3 regions of the Janthinobacterium sp. 13 genome follow, and region 1 is predicted to be linked to each of the others. Evidence: predicted binding sites of a transcription regulator. Region 1 holds the regulator's gene; each other region holds the start of a gene.
The links. The regulator FNR, encoded in region 1, switches genes on or off when oxygen is low (the NO sensors DNR and NnrR bind a similar motif). The targets are predictions, from matches to a motif close to TTGATNNNNATCAA.
Positions count from the first base shown of each region.

Region 2: paaA (1,2-phenylacetyl-CoA epoxidase subunit PaaA) is a predicted target of FNR. The motif match lies at 5,673-5,686, and genes of this name have one in related genera.
Region 3: CLU94_RS20550 (universal stress protein) is a predicted target of FNR. The motif match lies at 3,194-3,207, and genes of this name have one in related genera.

Region 1 is NZ_PEEQ01000001.1:3,077,185-3,084,159, forward strand. Features, by position in the region: gene CLU94_RS13585 (response regulator) at 1-1,855, opposite strand, end outside; gene fnr (fumarate/nitrate reduction transcriptional regulator Fnr) at 2,105-2,863, shown strand; gene CLU94_RS13595 (FixH family protein) at 2,867-3,391, opposite strand; gene ccoG (cytochrome c oxidase accessory protein CcoG) at 3,494-4,876, opposite strand; gene ccoP (cytochrome-c oxidase, cbb3-type subunit III) at 4,879-5,799, opposite strand; gene CLU94_RS13610 (cbb3-type cytochrome oxidase subunit 3) at 5,792-5,995, opposite strand; gene ccoO (cytochrome-c oxidase, cbb3-type subunit II) at 5,997-6,611, opposite strand; gene ccoN (cytochrome-c oxidase, cbb3-type subunit I) at 6,627-6,975, opposite strand, start outside.
Region 2 is NZ_PEEQ01000001.1:3,828,138-3,835,112, reverse strand. Features, by position in the region: gene paaH (3-hydroxyacyl-CoA dehydrogenase PaaH) at 1-978, opposite strand, end outside; gene paaG (2-(1,2-epoxy-1,2-dihydrophenyl)acetyl-CoA isomerase PaaG) at 980-1,771, opposite strand; gene paaE (1,2-phenylacetyl-CoA epoxidase subunit PaaE) at 1,856-2,935, opposite strand; gene paaD (1,2-phenylacetyl-CoA epoxidase subunit PaaD) at 2,976-3,503, opposite strand; gene paaC (1,2-phenylacetyl-CoA epoxidase subunit PaaC) at 3,503-4,270, opposite strand; gene paaB (1,2-phenylacetyl-CoA epoxidase subunit PaaB) at 4,285-4,569, opposite strand; gene paaA (1,2-phenylacetyl-CoA epoxidase subunit PaaA) at 4,596-5,588, opposite strand; gene paaX (phenylacetic acid degradation operon negative regulatory protein PaaX) at 5,856-6,785, shown strand; gene CLU94_RS16780 (hypothetical protein) at 6,886-6,975, opposite strand, start outside.
Region 3 is NZ_PEEQ01000001.1:4,672,921-4,679,895, forward strand. Features, by position in the region: gene CLU94_RS20530 (hypothetical protein) at 1-167, opposite strand, end outside; gene hemP (hemin uptake protein HemP) at 253-450, opposite strand; gene CLU94_RS20540 (Crp/Fnr family transcriptional regulator) at 699-1,505, opposite strand; gene CLU94_RS20545 (response regulator) at 1,846-2,490, opposite strand; gene CLU94_RS20550 (universal stress protein) at 2,645-3,112, opposite strand; gene CLU94_RS20555 (protein phosphatase CheZ) at 3,579-4,445, shown strand; gene CLU94_RS20560 (chemotaxis protein CheA) at 4,445-6,334, shown strand; gene leuC (3-isopropylmalate dehydratase large subunit) at 6,614-6,975, shown strand, end outside.

The DNA.
Region 1 (6,975 bases):
GCCGCGTTTCGGCCGGCTGCGCCAGCATTTCGAAGGGCACGCTGAACCAGAAGCGGCTGCCCTTGCCTTCGCTGCTGGCGACGGCGATGTCGCCGCCCATCATGTGGATCAGCTGCTTGCTGATGGCCAGGCCCAGGCCCGTGCCGCCGAAGCGCCGCGTGATGCTCTGGTCGCCCTGGGAAAACGCGGCAAACAGCTGCTGTTGCTGCAGTTCCGTCATGCCGATGCCCGTGTCGCGCACCTCGAAGCGCAGCCAGGCGCGGCCGTTTTCGTTCTCGGCCAGGCTGACGGCCACCACCACTTCGCCGCTCTCCGTGAACTTGATGGCGTTGCCGGCCAGGTTGACGAGGATTTGCTGCAGGCGCTGGGCGTCGCCCACGAGACGCCGCGGTACGTCGGGCTCGACGGCGATGGCCAGTTCCAGCTCCTTTTCGCCCGCATTCATCGTCATCGTCGTGGCCAGGGTATTCATGACTTCGTCGAGGTCGAATTCGACGGGTGACAATTCCATGCGCCGCGCCTCGATCTTCGAATAGTCGAGCACGTCGTTGAGGATGCCCAGCAGCGACTGGCCCGCCACTCTGACCATGGTCAGATACTTGCGTTGTTCCGTGTCGAGCCTGGTATTGCCCAGCAAATACACCATGCCCAGCACGGCATTGAGGGGCGTGCGGATTTCATGGCTCATGTTGGCCACGAAATCGCTCTTCGCGCGGTTGGCCGCCTCGGCCCGGTCGCGTTCCTGTTCCAGCTCCGCCGCGCGCGATTCGAGTTCCTGCTGCAGGCGGTCGCGTTCGCTCATCAGGCCGTTGAACGCTTCCGTCAGTTCGCCGATCTCGTCGCGTTGCTGTACCGGCACGGGCGTGAAGCGGCTGCCGCTGGTGCGCAGGGCTTGCAGGGTGTCGCGCAGGCGCACCAGCGGCGACAGCAGGCGCACGGTGACCCAGCCCAGCACGAAGGCGGCCAGCAGCGAGGCGAGGATGCTCCACAGCACCAGCCGGTACAGCACGCCATCGAACGGTTCGAATGCATCCTCGACGGGGAGCGAGGCGGCCAGCAGCCAGTTCACGGATTTCAGGCGCTTGAAGCTGTTGACGGCCGTGATGCCGCGGCTGTTGGTGCTGACCATGCTGCCTTCGCCATCTTCCTTCAGCAGCTGGGTCGTCGTCAGGTTGGCGTTCGGCTTGCGCGGTTGCAGCAAGCGGCTGGTATCGGGGTGCAGCACGTAGCGCGGCACGGCGCCGCGCGTGAGGATGAAGTAATAGCCGCTCTTGCCGATCTTTTCCGAGCGCAGGCGGCCCAGCAGGTTGTCCTTGTACAGGCGCAGCACGCCGATCACCACGCCGGCCACCTGGCCATCGGCGGCCAGCACGGGCGCCACCATCTGCACGATGGGCATGCCGCTCGACTTGCCCAGCATCGGTTCGGTGATCATGGGCTGGCGCGTGCGCAGGACGGTCTGGAAATACTCGCGCTCGGCGACGTTGATGCCGGCGCGCCCCGCCACCTCCGGCATGTCGGCCACGACGGCGCCATGCGCGTCGAGCACCAGCACGTCATCGAACAGCACCAGCATCGAGCGGCGCGAATAGTATTCGCGCAATTGGGCGGGCCGGGCGATCAATTCCGGCGGCTGCTGTCGGGCCGTCAGGGTGACGATCTGCAGCAGCATGCCCAGCTTGTCGTCGAGTTCGGCGGCGGTGCGGGTGATCAGGGACGATTGCTGGCTCAGCAGTACTCGGGTGAAGTCGTCGCGCATGTGCTGCACCTGGATCATGGTGACCAGCGCGATCATGGCGATCGAGGTCAGGCTGGTGGCCAGCGCGACTTTTGCTTTAATGCCGAGAGGCTTCATGATTTCCTTTTCAGTACCGGGCGGCACAGGCGGCAGATAATGCTGTCAGGAATTTTCCTATCAATGCCCCAGCTTGGCAAGCGCCGCCGCGCAAATTGCCCGCCCCGTGCGGGCTTTTGACGATGTTGCCATATAATTAAAGGCTGGACGTCGTTTATTCGCCGAATTTACGGTGAAATTGGCATACGGCAACCCTGTATGCGGCTGTATGCAGTAAACTTGTTGTTGCATTTTCTAAAAGGTACCGACATGACTGAAGCGCTACTCACTCCAACCTTGCCCACCGTGAACGTGGAGGCGTTGCGTGCGCGATGCTCGACCTGCAGCATGCATCAATTGTGCCTGCCGATGGGCCTCGATGTGGGCGACATGGACAGGCTGGACCAGATCATCGGCCGCCGCCGCAAGATCGTGCGCGGCGCCTCGCTGTTCCGTATCGGCGACTCGTTCCAGAACCTGTATGCGATCCGCCTAGGGCATTTCAAGACGTACCAGATCAATCCGGGCGGCGAAGAGCAGGTGACGGGCTTCCAGATGGCGGGTGAACTGCTGGGCATGGACGCCATCAGCGCCGACCGCCACCACTGTAACGCGGTGGCGCTGGAAGACAGCGAAGTGTGTGAAATCCCGTTTTCCAGCCTGGAACAATTGCTGGGCAACATGCCGACCCTGCTGCGCCATTTCCACCGCATGATGAGCCAGGAAATCACGCGCGAGCAAAGCGTCATGCTGTTGCTGGGCAATATGCAGGCGACGCAGCGCTTTGCCGCCTTCATCGTCAACCTGGCGTCGCGCTATGAAGCGCGCGGCTATTCGGGCAGCAATTTCCAGCTGCGCATGTCGCGCGAGGAAATCGGCAACTACCTGGGCCTGACCATCGAGAGCGTCAGCCGCCTGCTGTCGAAGTTCAAGAAGGAAGGCTGGCTGCGCGTCTCCAACCGGGAAATTGAAATCCTGCAGCCGGCCAAGTTAAAAGCCATTACGGCTGGCACGGACGTCTGCAAATAAGACTTACAGTTCCTCGTCCGCATGCAGCGCGATGCTGCGTTGCAGGGGCCAGGTCCAGATGCCGGACAGGCGCCACTCGCGTTTGTCGTTTTCCACCAGCACTTGCCAGCGGCTGCGCTCGAGCATCGGCAGCGCCACGGAAAAATTGCCGGCTGCGTCGGGCTGCACCAGCACCTTGATATCCTTTTCCGGCAGGGTCGCATGCGCCAGGTGCAACTGCAAAGGCGCCTGATAGGCCTTGCCGAAGCTGTGCACGGAACCGGTCAGGCGCGCTGCAGCGACGTCATACGACAGGCGCGTATCCATCGCCAGGTCGCTGGCGATCGTGTCGCGCTTCAAATCCTGGTTGATCGCCTTGCCCTGCTTGTAATAATCGCCCACCACCAGCGCATCGGGCTGCGTAAACGCGATATAGCCCATGAAGCTGCCGACGACCACGGACAGGCCGGGGCCGATCATCAGCAGCCATGGCCAGCGATGCTTGTACCACGGTGCAACGGGTGCTTGCAGTTTCAGACTGTCGGACATGGTATTTCTCCTGTTTAATCAGCCAGTCCCCGCATGGGGACCGGCCTTCCTGCAACTTCGTGGCGGCGGCGAGGGCACCCGGTCCCCGTCCGCCTTTCCTTGTTAACGTGGCACGATGAATACCGCGCTTTCACGCACATGCAGCGATGGGTCGTCCAGAGATTGCAATTCGATCGCAATCTTGTTCGAGCCCTTCTCTCCCACGCCGTGCGGCACGCGCAGGCGGATCGGCCAACCCAGCGTTTCCGTCGGCTGCAAGGTCACTTCTTCGCGCGTCAGCAAGGTCAGGCCCGGCAAGCCGGAAGCGCTGATTTTGAAATGCTGGCTTTGCTCCGACGTGTTCATGATCTGCAGGCGGTAGACGTTTTCGATCATGCCGTCTTCCACTTCGCGTCCCATCGAACCGCGGTCGCGGATCACGTCCATTTTCAGGGGCGTGCGCAGGGCCAGCGAAGTACACACGGCGATGATGATCAGGGCCAGGATGGACGTGTAGATCAAGACGCGCGGGCGCATGGCGCGCTGGCGTATCTGCTTCGAATTGAAGTTGTTTTCCATCGCATGGTCGGTACTGTAGCGTACCAGTCCCCGTGGCCGGTCGACCTTGTCCATCACGCTGTTGCAGGCATCGACGCAAGCGGCGCAACCGATGCATTCATACTGCAGGCCGTTACGGATATCGATACCGGTCGGACACACCTGCACGCACAGGGTACAGTCGATGCAATCGCCCAGCTTGTCGTTGTTGCCGGCCTTCTTGCTCATGGCGCCACGTGGTTCGCCGCGCTTGGCATCGTAGGTGATGATCAGGGTGTCCTGGTCGAACATGGCGCTCTGGAAGCGCGCGTAGGGGCACATGTATTTGCACACCTGCTCGCGCAGCCAGCCCGCGTTGCCGTAGGTTGCCAGACTGTAGAACAAGACCCAGAACCATTCCCAGGGACCGAAGTTCAGCGTGGTCACCGACTGCGCCAGTTCCTTGATCGGCGTGAAGTAGCCGACAAAGGTAAAGCCCGTCCACAGGGCGATGGCGCCCCATACCAGGTGCTTGGCCGTCTTCTTGAACGCCTTGCGCACGGAGGGGCCCTGCTTGTCGAGGGCCATGCGCGCACTGCGCGTGCCCTCGATGCGGCGTTCGACCCACAGGAAAATTTCCGTGTATACCGTTTGCGGGCAAGAGAACCCGCACCACACCCGCCCGGCAATGGCCGTGACGAGGAACAACAAATACGCACAGATGATCAGCAGGGCCGCCAGATAGATGAAATCCTGGGGCCACAGCACGACGCCGAAAATGTAGAACTTGCGCGTGGTCAAATCGAACAGCAGGGCTTGCCTGCCATTCCAGGTCAACCACGGCAAGCCGTAGAACGCGAGCTGGGTAAGCCATACGCATACCCATCGCCAGGTAGCGTAGCGTCCTTTGGCCTCGCGAGGGTAGATTTGCTCGCGGGCCGCATACATCTTGATGACTTGAGGTTCCATTTTTACTTTGCGGGTGCCTGCGGATTCGACAGGCTCCAGACATACGCCGACAGCACGTGTACCTTGGATTCGCCGAGGAAATCGCTGAAGGCCGGCATGGTGTTGCTGCGTCCCTTGCGTACGGTTTCCATGATGGTGTCGGCGCTGCCGCCGTACAGCCAGGTCTTGTCCGTCAGGTTCGGCGCGCCCAGCATCTGGTTACCCTTGGCATCGGCGCCATGACAGGCCATGCAGGCACCGAACTTGGCCTTGCCCAGCACGGACTTGACGGGATCCGAGGTCGAGCCGGACAGGCTCAGCACATAATGGGCCACGTTCTCGACATCCTTTTCGGAGCCCAGGGCGGCGCCCATCGGTGGCATTTGCCCATTGCGGCCGTGCATGATGGTGGTCTTGATGATGTCGGGTTCGCCGCCATACAGCCAGTCCTTGTCCGTCAGGTTGGGGAAGCCCTTGTTGCCGCGCGCATCCGAACCGTGGCATTGCGCGCAGTAGGTCAGGAACAGGCGCTGGCCGATGGCTTGCGCCTGCGGATCGGCGGCCACCGTCTTCAAGTCCTGGCTCAGGTACTTGTTGAACAGGGGACCGTAGTCGGCTTCCGCCTTCTTCAGCTCTTCCTCGTACTGGCCCGTCGATTTCCAGCCCAGGCTGCCGGCATAGTTGCCCAGGCCCGGATACAGGAACAGGTAGGCCAGCGAGAAGACGATGGTGATGTAGAACAACCACATCCACCAGCGCGGCATCGGCGTATTGAGTTCCTTCAAGTCCTCGTCCCAGACGTGGCCCGTGGTGCCGTCAGCAGGGGCGCCCTCGACCACTTTGATTTTCGACTGCGAGTACAGCAGCACGCCGCAGCCGATGATGCCCAGCAGGGACAGCACGATGATGTAGATATTCCAGAAGCCATTGGTAAAGTCAGCCATGGTTATGCTCCTTCGCCAGGGTCATTTCGGCCTCGGCCGGATAGTCGAGCGCGTCGTCGGCGAACGGCAGGCGTGCCGCCGCGTCGAAGTCGCTGTTGCTGCGGCTGAACGTCCACCACAGGATGCCCACGAACGTCGTAAAGGAAACCACCGTCATGACGCTGCTGGCGCTGTCAAACAGGTTTTCGATTGCCATGCTAATTCCTTGTTTTGATTAATGTACCGAGGCCTTGCAGATAGGCGACCAGGGCGTCTTCTTCCGTCTTGTCCTGCAGCTGCGCGGGGCCGGCGGCGATCTCTTCATCGCTGTACGGCTGGCCCAGGCGTTTCAGGGCGCGCATCTTCGGCATGATCTCGTCAGGCACCAGCTTGGTCTTCGCCAGCCAGGGGTAGGACGGCATGTTCGACTCGGGCACCACGTCGCGCGGGTTGTTCAAGTGCGTGCGGTGCCATTCGTCGCTGTAGCGCGCGCCCACGCGGGCCAGGTCGGGGCCCGTGCGCTTGGAACCCCACTGGAACGGACGGTCGTAGACGAATTCGCCAGCGACCGAATAGTGGCCATAGCGTTCCGTTTCCGCGCGCAGCGGACGCACCATCTGCGAGTGGCAGTTGTAGCAGCCTTCGCGCACGTAGATGTCGCGGCCCGCCAGGCGCAGCGGCGAGTACGGTTTCAGGCCGGCGACGGGTTCCGTCGTGCTCTTCTGGAAGAACAGGGGAACGATCTCGACGGCGCCGCCGATGCTGATCACCACCGTGACCAGGGCGATCAGCAGCCAGGGGTTTCTTTCAATCCATGCATGTGAAAATTTCATTTGCTTTCGCTCCTATCAGGCGTGCGCCGCGTTCAGTTCCGGAATGCGGGCGACGGGGAGTTTGCTGCCGCGCAGAGTCATCCAGGTGTTGTAGCCCATGATGCACATACCCGACAGGTACAGCAGGCCACCGGCCACGCGCACCACGTAGTACGGATACGTCGCTTTCACGCTCTCGACAAAGGTGTAGGTCAGGGTGCCGTCCGGATTGACCGCGCGCCACATCAGGCCCTGCATCACGCCGGCGATCCACATTGCGGCGATGTACAGCACGATGCCGATGGTGGCCACCCAGAAGTGCACGTCGACCAGGCGCGTGCTGTGCATCTGCGTGCGGCCCGCCAGGCGCGGCAGCAGGTAGTAG
Region 2 (6,975 bases), 750 kb from region 1:
GCGGATGATGCCGCTGTGGCCACGGCCATCGCCGCCGATGGCGGCCGACAGGGCAACGAATTCCGGCTTCGCTTGCGCGCCTTCCGCCTGCGCCACGGGGGCAGCGGCCCCTTCGCCGTACAGGTAAAAACCCCGGCCCGATTTGCGGCCAAGGAAACCGGCATTGACCATTTCCTGCTGCAGCACGGAGGGCGTGAAGCGCGGGTCGTTGAAATAGGCGCCGAACACGGATTGCGTGACCGAGAAATTGACGTCATGGCCGATCAGGTCCATCAGCTCGAATGGGCCCATGCGGAAACCGCCCGCTTCGCGCAGCACGGCGTCGATGGTGGCGGCGTCGCCCGCCTGTTCGCTCAAGAGGCGCCAACCTTCCGCATAAAACGGACGGGCGACACGGTTGACGATGAAGCCAGGCGTCGATTTCGCATGCACGGGGTTCTTGCCCCAGGCGATCGACGTGTCGTACACGGTGGCGGCGACTTGCTCGCTGGTGGCCAGCCCGCTGATCACTTCGACCAGCGCCATCAGTGGCACAGGATTAAAGAAGTGCATGCCGACCAGGCGTTCCGGACGGCGCAGCTTGGCCGCGATGGCCGTAACGGAAATCGACGAGGTGTTCGTCGCCAGGAGGCAGTCGTCGCTGACCAGCGCTTCGAGTTCGGCGAACAGGCCGCGCTTGACGTCGAGGTTTTCCACGATGGCCTCCACTACCAGGGCAGCATCTGCCACATCAGCCAGGCTGCCGGCCGCCTGCAGGCGCGCCGTGGCGGCCGCGGCTTCGTCGGGCGTCATGCGGCCCTTTTCAGCCAGCTTCGCATACATCTTGCCAATGTCGGCCAACGCCTTGCTGACGGCTTCCGTGCGCGTATCGTACAGTTTGACGCGGTAACCGGCGGCTGCGGCCACCTGCGCGATGCCGGCGCCCATGGCGCCGCTGCCGATGACGGCGACGATACTGTTATTGTCCAAAGCTGCCATATCAATGTCCCTTGAATTGCGGTGCGCGCTTTTCCACGAAGGCGGCCACGCCTTCGCGGTAATCGTCGCTGTTACCGAGATCGCTCATCATGCGCGCTTCCAGCGCAAGCTGCTGCGGCAGGGTATTCGCGCCGCTGGCGGCCAGCGCCTGTTTGGTATAGGCCAGGCCCTTGGTCGGTGCGGTAGAAAAATGCACGGCCAACTTGCGCGTTTCCTCGGCCAGCTGGGCATCCTCGACGCATTTCCAGATCAGGCCCCAGTCTTCCGCTTTTTCCGCCGTCAGTTTTTCACCGAGCATGGCCAGGCCCATGGCGCGCGCGGAACCGATCAGGCGTGGCAGGAAGAAGGTGCCGCCCGTGTCCGGGATCAGGCCCAGCTTGCAGAACACTTCGACAAAACTGGCCGACTTGCCGGCGATGACGATGTCGCACGCCAGCGCCAGGTTGGCGCCCGCGCCGGCGGCCACGCCGTTGACGACGCAGATCACGGGCATCGGCAAAGCCTTCAAGGCCAGCACCAGCGGCGCATAGTTCTTTTCCACGGACTCGCCCAGGTCCACGCCCTTCGAACCCGGTTCCACGGCGCGGTCGGACAAATCCTGGCCTGCGCAAAAGCCGCGGCCGGCCCCCGTCAGCACGAAGACGCGCACGGTACTGTCGGCGTTCACTTTGGCGATGGCGTCGCGCACTTCCTCGTGCATGGCTTGCGTAAAACTATTGAGCTTGTCGGGACGGTTCAGGGTGAGCGTGGCGATGCCCTGCTCGATGGTGAAGAGGATGTTTTGGTAGGTCATGGCGTCTCGCTATTTTAGTTATCAACCCACAGCGGAAATCTGGGGTCAGACCCGTCGGGTCTGACCCCGGCAGTGGCAGTTGGGTTATTCGGCTTGGTCAAAGTCCACCACGACTTTGTCAGTAACCGGAAAACTCTGGCAACTGAGGACAAAGCCGCGCGCCACTTCATAGTCTTCCAGCGCGTAGTTGACGTCCATTTCAACCTTGCCGTCGAGGATCTTGCAGCGGCAGGTCGAGCACACGCCGCCCTTGCACGAGTAGCGCATGTCGATACCCTGCCGCAGGCCCGCGTCGAGGATGGACTCCTTGTCCTTGTCCATCGTGAAGGTCGTGTGGTTGCCATCCAGGATGACGGTCACTTCCGTTTCCTGCACGGCGTCCGCAGCCAGCTGGGCGCGCGGCTTGTGGGCATTTTTCGGGATGCTGGCGGCGAACAGCTCGATCTTGATATTCTGCTTGGGCATGCCGGCTGCCTGCAGGGCGGCGGAAACGCCCAGCATCATGTCTTCCGGGCCGCAGATGAAGGCGTTGTCATAGTCTTCGATCTTGATCCAGTGCTGCAGGAACTGCTCGCATTTTTCCTGCGTGATGCGGCCGTTGAACAGTTCGATGTCCTGCTGTTCGCGGCTCATCACGTAGACCAGGTTCAAACGCTCCAGGTACACATCCTTCAAGTCCGTCAATTCTTCCTTGAAGATGACGGACGACGAAGCGCGGTTACCGTAGAACAGGGTGAAGCGGCTCAGGGGCTCCGTCAGCAGGGTCGTCTTGATGATGGAGAGGATGGGCGTGATGCCGCTGCCGGCCGCAAACGCCAGGTAGTGCTTGCGATTGACGCAGTCGAGCGGCACGTTAAAGTGGCCCATGGGCGGCATCACCTCGATGGTGGCGCCGGCTTTCAGGGTATCGTTCGCCCAGGTGGAAAAGGCACCGCCCGGCGTGCGCTTGATGGCCACGCGCAGGGTGCCATCCTGCACCGCCGAACAGATGGAATACGAGCGGCGCACGTCTTCCGCATTGATATGGGCGCGCAGGGTCAGGTGCTGGCCCTGCTGGAAGCGGAACTGCTGCTGCAACTCGGCTGGCACGTCGAACGTGACGGCGATGGTGTCGCGCGTTTCATTGCGCACGTTGGCCACGCACAGCGGATAAAATTTACTCATGCTTCATCTCCAGTTTCTTCGGAACGTGTGCCTGATTTTTTTAGTGGCACTTGAAGTAGTCAAACGGTTCGCGGCAATCCAGGCATTTGTACAGGGCCTTGCACGGCGTGGAGCCGAACTGGCTGGTCAGCTGCGTATGCGTGGAACCGCAATTCGGGCAGATCACGTCCAGTTTCGGCATGGGCTGGCGCTTGACGCCACCACGCAAACCGCTGATGTCGATCACCTGCTGCTGCGGCGGGGCGATGCCATAGCCTTTCAGCTTGGCCTTGCCCGTCTCGCTCATCCAGTCCGTCGTCCAGGCGGGTGACAGCTGGTTCACCAGCGTCACCTTGTCCACGCCATGGCTGCGCAAGGCATCCGTGACGGCGTCGGCGATCACCTGCATGGCAGGGCAGCCCGAATACGTGGGCGTGATCGTCACGGTACAGGCGTCGCCGCCGGTGACTTCGACGGCGCGCACGATGCCCAGGTCCACCACCGAAATGACGGGGATTTCCGGGTCTGGCACGTCGCCCAGCCAGGCCCAGACCTGGGCGGCGTCCAGCGCTGCCGCGGCCGTGTTCATTACCACTCCGCCCCAGGATAGGCGCGCTGCAGGAACTGCATCTCGGCCAGAATAAAGCCCAGGTGTTCCGTGTGCGTGCCCTGCTTGCCGCCTTTTTGCATCCAGGCGTCGGGCGCCGGCATGGCCAGCGTCGCTTCCGCGAAGATCTCGGCCACGTGTTCCAGGAACGCCTGGCGCAGGATGTCGGATGGCGGCGCGATGCCGGCGGCGACCATGGCCTGGTCGACGGCGTCGTACTTGAACATTTCGCCCGTGTACATCCACAGCTTGTCGGCGGCGGCCTGCGTCTTGGCGTGGCTGTCCGCCGTGCCGTCGCCGAGGCGCACGACAAGATCGCCGCTGCGGCGCAAGTGGTACGTGACTTCCTTGATCGACTTTTGCGCCACCTCGACGATGCGCGCATCCGTCGATTTCGTCAGTTCCAGCAGCTGGAAATAGTGCCAGCTGTCGAAGAAGAACTGGCGCATCATCGTATCGGCGTAATTGCCGTTCGGCTGTTCGACCAGCAGGCAATTCTTGAAATCGTGGGCGTCGCGCAAAAAGGCGATGTCGTCCTCGTCGCGGCCCGCATTTTCCAGTTCGGCCGCATAGCTGAACCACAAACGCGTCTGGCCCAGCAAGTCCAGCGCCACGTTGGTCAGCGCCATGTCCTCTTCCAGCGCCGGGCCCTTGCCGCACAGCTGCGACAGCTGCTGGCTGAGGATCAGGGCGTTGTCGCCCAGGCGCAGGAGGTAATCGAACTTTTGTTGAGTGACCTTGTCATCCATTGCAGGCGCTCCCATCACAGATTCTTGACTTCTTCCGGCATCGGGAAGAAGGTGGGATGGCGGTACACCTTGCTGTTCGACGGTTCGAACAGGGCGCCCTTGTCGCCGGGGCTGCTGGCGACGATATCGGCCGCGCGCACCACCCAGATGCTCACGCCTTCATTGCGGCGCGTGTAGACGTCGCGCGCATGGTTGACCGCCATGGTGGCGTCGGAAGCGTGCAGGCTGCCCACATGCTTGTGCGCCAGGCCGTGCTGGCTGCGGATGAAAACTTCCCACAAAGGCCATTCTTTGCTCATGTTGCTATCCCCTTTTATAGATGTTTTCAGGCTGCCGCTTTTTCGTTAGCGGCTTGCTTGTCGGCGTAGGCGAGCAAGGCATCGCGGAACCATTCGCCGTCTTCATACGCTTTCACGCGCGTTTGCAGGCGTTCGCGGTTGCACGGGCCATTGCCCTTCAAGACATTGTTGAACTCGGACCAGTCGATCTCGCCGAATTCATAGTGGCCCGTTTCCGCATTGAATTTCAGGTCGGGATCGGGCACGGTCAAGCCCAAGTATTCGATTTGCGGCACGGTCTGGTCGACCATGCGCTGGCGCAATTCGTCGTTCGAGAACAGCTTGATGCGCCATTGCGCCGACTGGGCGCTGTTGACGGAAGCGGCGTCGGACGGGCCGAACATCATCAGCGACGGCCACCACCAGCGGTTCAGCGCATCCTGCGCCATGGCTTTCTGCGCAGGCGTGCCCTTGCACAGCGACATCATGATGTCGTAGCCCTGGCGCGCATGGAACGATTCTTCCTTGCAGACGCGGATCATGGCGCGCGCATACGGACCGTAGGAACAACGGCACAGGGGAATCTGGTTGATGATGGCGGAACCGTCGACCAGCCAGCCGATGGCGCCCATGTCGGCCCACGACAGGGTGGGATAGTTAAAGATGCTGGAATACTTGGCTTTGCCCGAATGCAAGGCGGCCAGCAAGTCGTCGCGCGACACGCCCAAGGTTTCCGCGGCGCTATACAGGTACAGGCCGTGGCCGGCTTCGTCCTGGATCTTCGCCAGCAGGATGGACTTGCGTTTCAGGGTGGGCGCGCGCGTGACCCAGTTGCCTTCAGGCAATTGGCCGACGATTTCCGAGTGCGCGTGCTGCGAAATCTGGCGGATCAGGGTCTTGCGGTAAGCATCCGGCATCCAGTCCTTGGCCTCGATCTTGATGCCTTCGTCGATACGCGCCTGGAAAGCGCGCTCTTCTTGACCCATGTCGTCGAGGGAACGAACGTTCTTGAGGCCGGTTTCAACCATTTGTGCGTACATGATCTGTCTCCCATGTCTTTGATTTTGCGCAGCAACGCGGTGCGATGAACAGATAATACGATACAAAAAACGATTTGCATACACTTGATATGAATCATTTTAAAAATTCGTATCTTGTGCAGCTTTTTTGTGCGTATGATATTGCTTATGAGAAAACACTGCGGAGCGCCACCAGCGCTTCCGACAAATTATTGCCGCGCTACCCGCGCAGCCAAGTAAACTGCTGCTTTTATTGAACCGACCGCAACACGGCCAGACCGGAACCACATGAAGAACACCCGCTGCACGGCATGGATAGCCGATTTCCTGGAAAGCGACCCACCGCGCTCGAAGTCCCTGGTGATGACCATCTTTGGCGACGCCATCGTGCCGCGCGGCGGCGCCATCTGGCTGGGCAGCCTGATCGAACTGCTGGCGCCGTTTGGCGTGAATGACCGTTTATTGCGCACCAGCGTGTTCCGCCTGGCGCAGGAAGGCTGGCTCAGCTCGCAGCGCGACGGCCGCCGCAGCGCCTATACGATACGCCCGGAGGCGCTGGCCCGCTTCGAGCGCGCCTATCGCCGCATCTATGCGCCGCTGGTCGTGCACTGGGATGGCAGCTGGACCCTGGTGATCGGGCCGGCCGGCAGCATCGGCGCCGCCGAGCGGGGGGCGCTGCGCAAGGAATTATTGTGGGCGGGCTATGGCTTGATCTCTCCCGGCATCTTTGGCCATCCGGCCAGCAATACGGAGGCGCTGGAAGATATCCTCGTGCGCAACGAGGTGCAGGGCAAGCTGTATGTCTGCCACACCACGGAATTGCCGGGCGTCAGCACGCGCCCCCTGCGCGACATGGTGGGCGACTGCTGGGATTTATCGGAAGTAATGGCCGGCTACCAGAAATTCATCGCCAGTTTCCAGCCCCTGCTGACCTTGCTGCAAGAAGCGCCCGTGTTCGATGCAGAGCAAGCGTTCGTCATCCGCTCGCTGCTGACGCACGCCTATCGCCGCGTGCAATTGCACGACCCGCAACTGCCCGTCGAACTGCTGCCCGAACCATGGCCCGGCACGCAGGCGTATGCGCTGGCCCGCGACCTGTACCGCATCACGTACGCGGCGGCCGAGAAACATATCCTGGCCACCTTGCGGCGCGAAGATGCGCAGGCGCCCGATGTGGAGCCGTGGTTCTACGAACGTTTCGGCGGCCTGAACACCTGACAACACGTCCATGGCAGCGTTGCAGGGCCTGGGCGTCCATTCATACTGCCTGCGGCCCTGGCCATTTTTCAGGCGCTCAGGAATACGTCAGTGCCTGCGCTCACTGTTTTGCGACCACCTGTTTCGCCCCTGCCAATAAATCCTGCCCCAGCTTTTCCAGCGCATTGGCCTGCACCAGCATGGTGTCGAG
Region 3 (6,975 bases), 1.6 Mb from region 1:
GGCGAGTTTGACAGCACTTGCAGATGGCGTTCGATGACACCCGCCAGTTTCTCGCAGGGACTGCCCGCATGGTAGTGCGACATCAGGTGCAGCACGGCCGACAGCAGCAATTCAGGCTGTTGGCCTTGCGGAGGAGGAAACATCGGGGAAGGTCGGTCGTTCGCCATCAAACACTCCTGTGCGGTGGTTTGGCTGGCTGCGCGCACGGGGCGCGACTGGCTGGCGAGTGTGGTGACTGGCTGCCGTGCTGCTTCAGGCAGTCAGGATCAGCTTGTTCAATTGGGTGACGCGCAGGCGATAGATCTTGCCGCTGTGCTCAATCTCCACTTCGCGGCCCTGCTGCAGCAGCGCTTCGCTGGTGATGCGGCGCGCCGGCTGGGCCATGCTGACGGGAGGACGGACGTGGGCGGTAGCGGCATCCTGGATCAAGGCTGGTTTTGAGCTTTGCATGTTGGGCTTTCTTTGTCTCAGTTGAGAATGATTCGTATTTGCATTATTGTTGAATGTGGCCCGAAAAGCAAGGCTTATTTGTGCGGAATCCGCGCTTTTTTACGGTGGGACGGCAGCGTGGGAGAGAGTGCTGCGCAAAGGCGGCCGCTGGCGCGGCGCGGAAGGGGGCGGCAGCAAAAAAGACCCGGCAAGGCAGTGCGCCTTGGCCGGGTCAAGCCTGTGCCAAGCTTGAGGAAATCGGGATGGGGCTAGATGGTGGCCAGCAATTGCGCCGAGGCGCTGGCGGCCGCGGTGGTGTCGGCCTTGAGCTTGGCGGCGGCCAGCTGCTTGGCGCGCGAACGCGACGGCGGCAGGCGGCGCAGGGTTTTCAGGGCGTCCGGATCCTTGATGCCGATGGTGCGCTGGTCAACCGTGATCAGGCCGATTTCATTGAAGGCGGACAAGGTGCGGCTGACCGTTTCCAGGGTCAGGCCCAGGTAGCTGCCGATTTCGTGGCGCGTCATGCGCAGGTTGAACAGCTTGCTCGAATAGCCCATCTGCGCAAAGCGGTCGGCCAGCGAGACGAGGAAGCGCGCCACGCGGGCTTCGGCGCTGAGGGCGCCCAGCATGCCGATCATGGCTTGCTCGCGCACCAGTTCGCGGCTCATCACGCCGTACATGACATTTTCCAGTTCCAGGTGGACACGACCCAGCGCCGTGAGTTTCTTGAACGGCAGCAGGATCAGGTCGCAGTCGGACAGGGCCACCGCTTCCGAGGAATAGTGGCGCGAATGGATGCCGTCGACGCCCAGCATGTCGCCCTTCATGGGAAAGCTGAGCACCTGCTCATTGCCGAATTCATCGATGAGCACGGTTTTCAGGAAGCCCGAATTGACGATGTACAGGGTGTCGAACGGCTGGCCGATCGTGTGCACGCGCTGGCCCGTCTTGAATTGCACGTGCTGGAACAGCAGTTCGTCGGCGGCGATGGTGCAGGCGCTGGAGATATGCAGCAGGTCGCACACCTCCTTCAGGTTCGACCAGAGCCGGCCCTGGCGCTGGCGTCCCGCTTCCATCGGAGCGGAGGGGGCCAGCGATGGTGAGGCGGCGCGGGTGTCGGGCATTTGCGTGGACAGCATGTTCATCTCCTGGTGACAGGTAGTTCAGAGTTGAATGACGGGGTGCACGGGACGGCGGGCAGGCGTGGGCCGGCGGCGCGCGTTCGGGCAGGTAATGCTCAATTCGCTGAAGACTTGCTGTGTGATGAAATAACTTTCCAGCAACTTGATTACTGGTTTCAGTATGCCAACAAGCGTATGCAATTAATATCAGCAGTGGCTGAATATGGCAGTAGGAGCTGTGGTAGATGAAGTAGGATTGTTCCTACAGTCGACGCGCGGGCGCGCGTCGCCGTATTCAGGTCTTGAAGGGGGAGAGCAGGCGGTGCGCCACGGCATACTGGACCATTTCAGACAGCGAACTCATGCCCATCTTTTGCATGATGCGCGTCTTGTGCGTACTCACCGTCTTGACGCTCAGATGCAGGTTGTTGGCAATTTCCGTGATCGACTTGCCTGCCACCAGCAGGGAAAAGACTTCGAATTCGCGGTCCGACAACTGTTTATGCAGCAAGCTTTCATTCGGCATCATGATGTTGAGCACGAGCTGCTCCGCCACCTCGGCGCTGATGTAGGGACGACCCGACGCCACCTTGTGGATGGCGCCCACGAGCTGGGTGCCCGCGCTTTCCTTGGTCAGATAGCCTTGCGCGCCGGCGCGGATGGCGCGCACCGCATACTGCTCTTCCTCGTGCATGGTGAGGATCAGGATGGACAGCTTGGGCGCCTCGCTGCGGATTTGCCGGATCAGGTCGACGCCGCTGCGGCCCGGCATCGACAGGTCGAGCAGCAACAGGTCGAAGCCGCCCTGGCGCACATGGTTGAGTACTTCAAAACCGTCGATGGCTTCACCCACGATGTCGATATCCGGCGCGCCGTCAAGGATGCGCTTCAATCCTTCACGCATGATGGTGTGGTCGTCGGCAATCACAATACGTATCATAGGCGGGCAATCTGGTGGCGTGTAATCTGCTCTGTCCGTCACCGGACAATCAAATGTTGAGAAACGAGAAACGTTGTCATTTTAACCGAAGCGGCCGCACTGTGCCTTTTCTTGCGATGTGCCGGTGCGGCGGCCCCCGTGGCCATGTGACCCCTTATTTTGTCGGGGGTTCCTTGATCAGCCTGTGTACCAGCACGGGCAATTTCGAGTGCGACAGCACCTTGTTGGTCACGCTGCCCAGCAGCAACTGACCCCAGCCGCTGCGGCCATGCGAACCCATGAAAATCAGGTCGCATTGCTGCAATTGCGCCACTTCCACGATTTTCAGGGCGGGGCTGTCGGAAAAGGCCGTCAATCCCGTCGCTTGCAAGCCCCGCTTGGCAGCCGCGTCGAGCACGGGTTGCCAGTGGTCGGCGCCCGCCTTGCGCATGGCGACGCGGTATTCCTCTTCGCTGGGATAGCTCGGCGGAATGATTTCGATGTACACCGGGTACTGGTACTCGGGCGCCACATACACGGCAAGGATGTCGGCGTGCATTTGTTCGGCAAAGGCAACGCCGGCACAGGCCGTCAAGTTGGAGACGGTTGAGCCGTCCGTGGCGATCAGAATTTTCTTATACATGGCAGGTCCTTTGGCAGTGACTCAGCGCGCGCAACGCCTCTTATTGTAGACGTGGCGGCAGCATTGTATTCATGTAAAGACTTGATAATTATCAATACTACTGCACCTTCAGTATAGACAACATTGGCAGAAAGATCGTGTTTAGCTGCGGCAGGGTCCGTCTGGCGCCGTTGCGCAGGCGCTTGAGGGCAGGATTTCTTGTGTCGCGCGTGGTCTTGCACGCACGCCAATGGTAGTATTTCAAAATACAACAGCAGGAACACTTATTTCCTGGCGGAAAAGCTCTTGCGGACCCGCTTTGCACCAGGAAGCGCGTTTTGAGATTTACCAACAGGGCGGCGCCCTGCTACACTCGCACCATCGCAGCGGTATTGCCTCAAATCATCTTAATCGAGAAATTGTGGGTATCAGTCTGTAAAACGCACAGTTCAGGCGGAATTTTGACAAATTATGGAGAAGCAGGGATATGACCAACGCCGCTGATGATTTCGATGCATTATTCGATGAAGTATCCGCGCAAAGCGCGGCCGCAGCCACGCCGGCGCCTGCCGCCGCGCCCGCTCCCGCCGTGATCGCGGATGACGATTTTGACGCGCTGTTCGACTCCGTGTCGGCCAGCGCCGCCATACCGGCAGCCGCAGCGGCGCCGGTGGCTGCCGCGCCAGCCGCAGCGGAAGCGGCCCCCGTGGCCGGCGCCGACGCGCCTGGCGAAGCGGCCGACCCGGTCGACCAGTCCGACAAGCCGATGTTCGAGCGCCTGGGCGGCATCGTGCGCCTGCTGCACGATTCGCTGCGCGAACTGGGCTACGACAAGGCGTTGACGGAAGCGTCGTCGCAGATCGTCGACGCCCAGGATCGCCTGGAATATGTCGCCACCCTGACGGAACAGGCCGCCAACAAGGTCTTGAACACGCTCGACGAAGGCATGCCGGCACAGGACGTGCTGTCGAAGAAGGCCAAGGACATGGACGGCCGCTGGACGGCGCTGTTCGACGGCAAGCTGAGCCTGGAAGAATTCAAGGCCCTGGCCGGCGATTCGCGCCAGTTCGCGCAAGCCGTTGCCGAAGCGACGGAAGCGGAAAAAGCCCGCTTGCTGGAAATCATGATGGCCCAGGACTTCCAGGACATCACGGGCCAGTTGATCAAAAAAGTGGTCAACATCACCAAGACGGTGGAAAACGAGCTGGCTCAGCTGCTGCGCGACAACGCGCCGGCCGAGGTGCGCGAAAAACTGGCGCAAAAGCCGGTGCCGCTGATGCAGGGCCCGTCCGTGCCGTCGGTGGCGCTGGACCAGGATAATGTAGACGACCTTCTTGCGGATTTGGGATTCTAATGGACGATATGCTCAAGGATTTCGTCGTTGAGGCGATGGATCTTGCGGTTAATGTTGAAGAGCACTTATTGCGCCTCGAGCGTGATCCTGACAACAAGGAAACACTGAATGCCGTGTTTCGTTCCTTCCACACCATCAAGGGTGGCGCCGGTTTCATGGGCCTGCCTGCGCTGGTGGCGGCCTGCCACCTGACGGAAAATCTGTTCGACGCCTTGCGCACGGGCGCCGCGCCCGTGACGCCGATCGCCATCGAGGCGGCGCTGCAAGCGTCCGGTTTCGTGGCCGACCAGCTGACGGAACTGGCGAACGGCGCCGCGCCGGAAAGCTTGCCGGCCATGCCGGAAGAGCTGGAACACATCCTGACGAACGCCATCGAAGGCAAGGGCATGGACGCGCCTGCGCCTGCCGCCGCCGTGGCGGCGGAAGCGGCCGCGCCCGTTGCCGAGGTCGCTGAAGTGCTTGCAGCCGCGCCTGCCGCTGTCGCGGTCACTGCCGGCGCCGATGGCCTGGACTGGGAAGGCATGTATAACGCCGTCGTGCCCGAGGGCAGCCGCGTGGCTGCCGCACCGGTGTCCGCCGTCGCCGCTGCGCCTGCCGTCGTGGCCGCCGCGCCTGCCGCTGCTGCCGCCGCCAAACCGGCCGCCAAGGCCTGGGATGGCGCCGAACGCCGCGAAGAGCGCCCGGAAGTGCGCCATGCCGCGCCCGTCAAGGAAGACAGCATCCGCGTCGACGCCGTCAAGCTCGACGCCTTGCTGGAAGTGGCCGGCGAATCCGTGCAGGCCGCCAACCAGGCTGCCGTGTTGCTCGAGCGCTTGCTGCAATTCAAATTCGAAGGCCAGGCCGCCACCTTGATGGCGACCCTGGCGGAAACCCTGGAACGCGCTTCGCGTTACTCGACGGAACTGCAGCGGGCCACCCTGGCCACGCGCATGCAGCCCGTCGGCCGCCTGTTCCAGAAATTCCCGCGCCTGGTGCGCGAACTGGCCAAGGATCTGGGCAAGGATGTCGAACTGACCATCGAAGGCGCGGAGACGGAAGTCGACCGCGTGGTGGTCGACAGCCTGTACGATCCGCTCGTGCACATGCTGCGCAACTCGCTCGACCATGGCGTCGAATCGCCGGAAGCGCGCCTGGCTGCCGGCAAGCCCGCCAAATCGTATATTTCACTGAAGGCATGGCAGGAAGCCAACAGTGTCATGATCGTGCTGCAGGATGACGGCAAGGGCATGGACCCGGCCTTCCTGCGCAGCAAGGCCCAGCAAAAGGGCTTGATCAGCGAAAACGCGCAGTTGAGCAACGACGAATGCTTCCAGCTGGTGTTCCTGCCGGGCTTCTCGACCAAGGAAGTGGCCTCCAGCGTCTCCGGGCGCGGCGTCGGCATGGACGTGGTGAAAACGGCCGTGGAGAAAAACCGCGGCGCCATCCACATCGAGTCGGCGCTGGGCAAGGGCACCAAATTTGCCATCCGCCTGCCGATCGAACTGTCGATCGTGCCGACCATGCTCGTGTCGACCTCGGGCGCCGCGCTGGCGCTGCCGATGGCCGTGGTGCAGCGCGTCGTCGAATTGCCGGAAACCTTCATGGAAGTGGGCGGCGCGCCCGTGCTGAAAGACCAGGGCCGTCCATTGCCCGTGCGGTCGCTGGCCGGTTCGCTGGGCTACGAGTCGTGCAGCGAGCGCGTCGGCATTGTTGTCGCTGCGCCACAGCCGTACATTCTCGCCGTGGAAGCCGTCGATGGCACGGCCGACCTCGTGATCAAGCCGATGACGGCCATCACCGTGGAAGGCATCACGGGCACGGCCCGCTCGGCCGAGGGCGAGCTGGTGCTAGTCGTGGGCCTATCTTTCCTGATGGATGGTTGCAGGGGAAGTGTGCGCATGGCTGCCTAACAACACAGGCCAGTTCACATCCAGCCCGCTGCAGACCTCTGCAGCGGGCTTTTTTTTCGGCTTTTTTCGATTTTTATTCGCCCCGCCGGCATTTTGGCGGATTTTCGTATCAGCAATTTTTTCGTCATATCCGCAAAGCGCGCCAAATTTTGTATCGCCCATCCCACGCTGGGGCGGCTTTTGGTTCTGCAATGCACAATATATGGCATAATCATTGCCGATCCCTCCGATCAGTAGACAGATCACTTAAACACAGGCTGTGGCAACGCTGCATAAATCATGATGAAGACGCTTTACGACAAACTTTGGGAATCCCACGTTGTTCGGGCCGAAGATGATGGCACGACAATTCTGTACATCGACCGGCACCTGCTGCACGAAGTCACCAGCCCGCAAGCCTTCGATGGTCTCAGCGTGGCGGGCCGCCAGCCGTGGCGCATTTCCGCCAACCTGGCCGTGGCCGACCATAACGTGCCCACCACCAGCCGGGTCGACGGCATTGCCGACCCGGTCTCGCGCCTGCAGGTGGAAACCCTGGACAAGAACGCCCGGCACTATGGCTTGACCTACTTCAACATGAACGACAAGCGTCAGGGTATCGTGCATGTGATCGGCCCCGAGCAGGGCGCGACCCTGCCCGG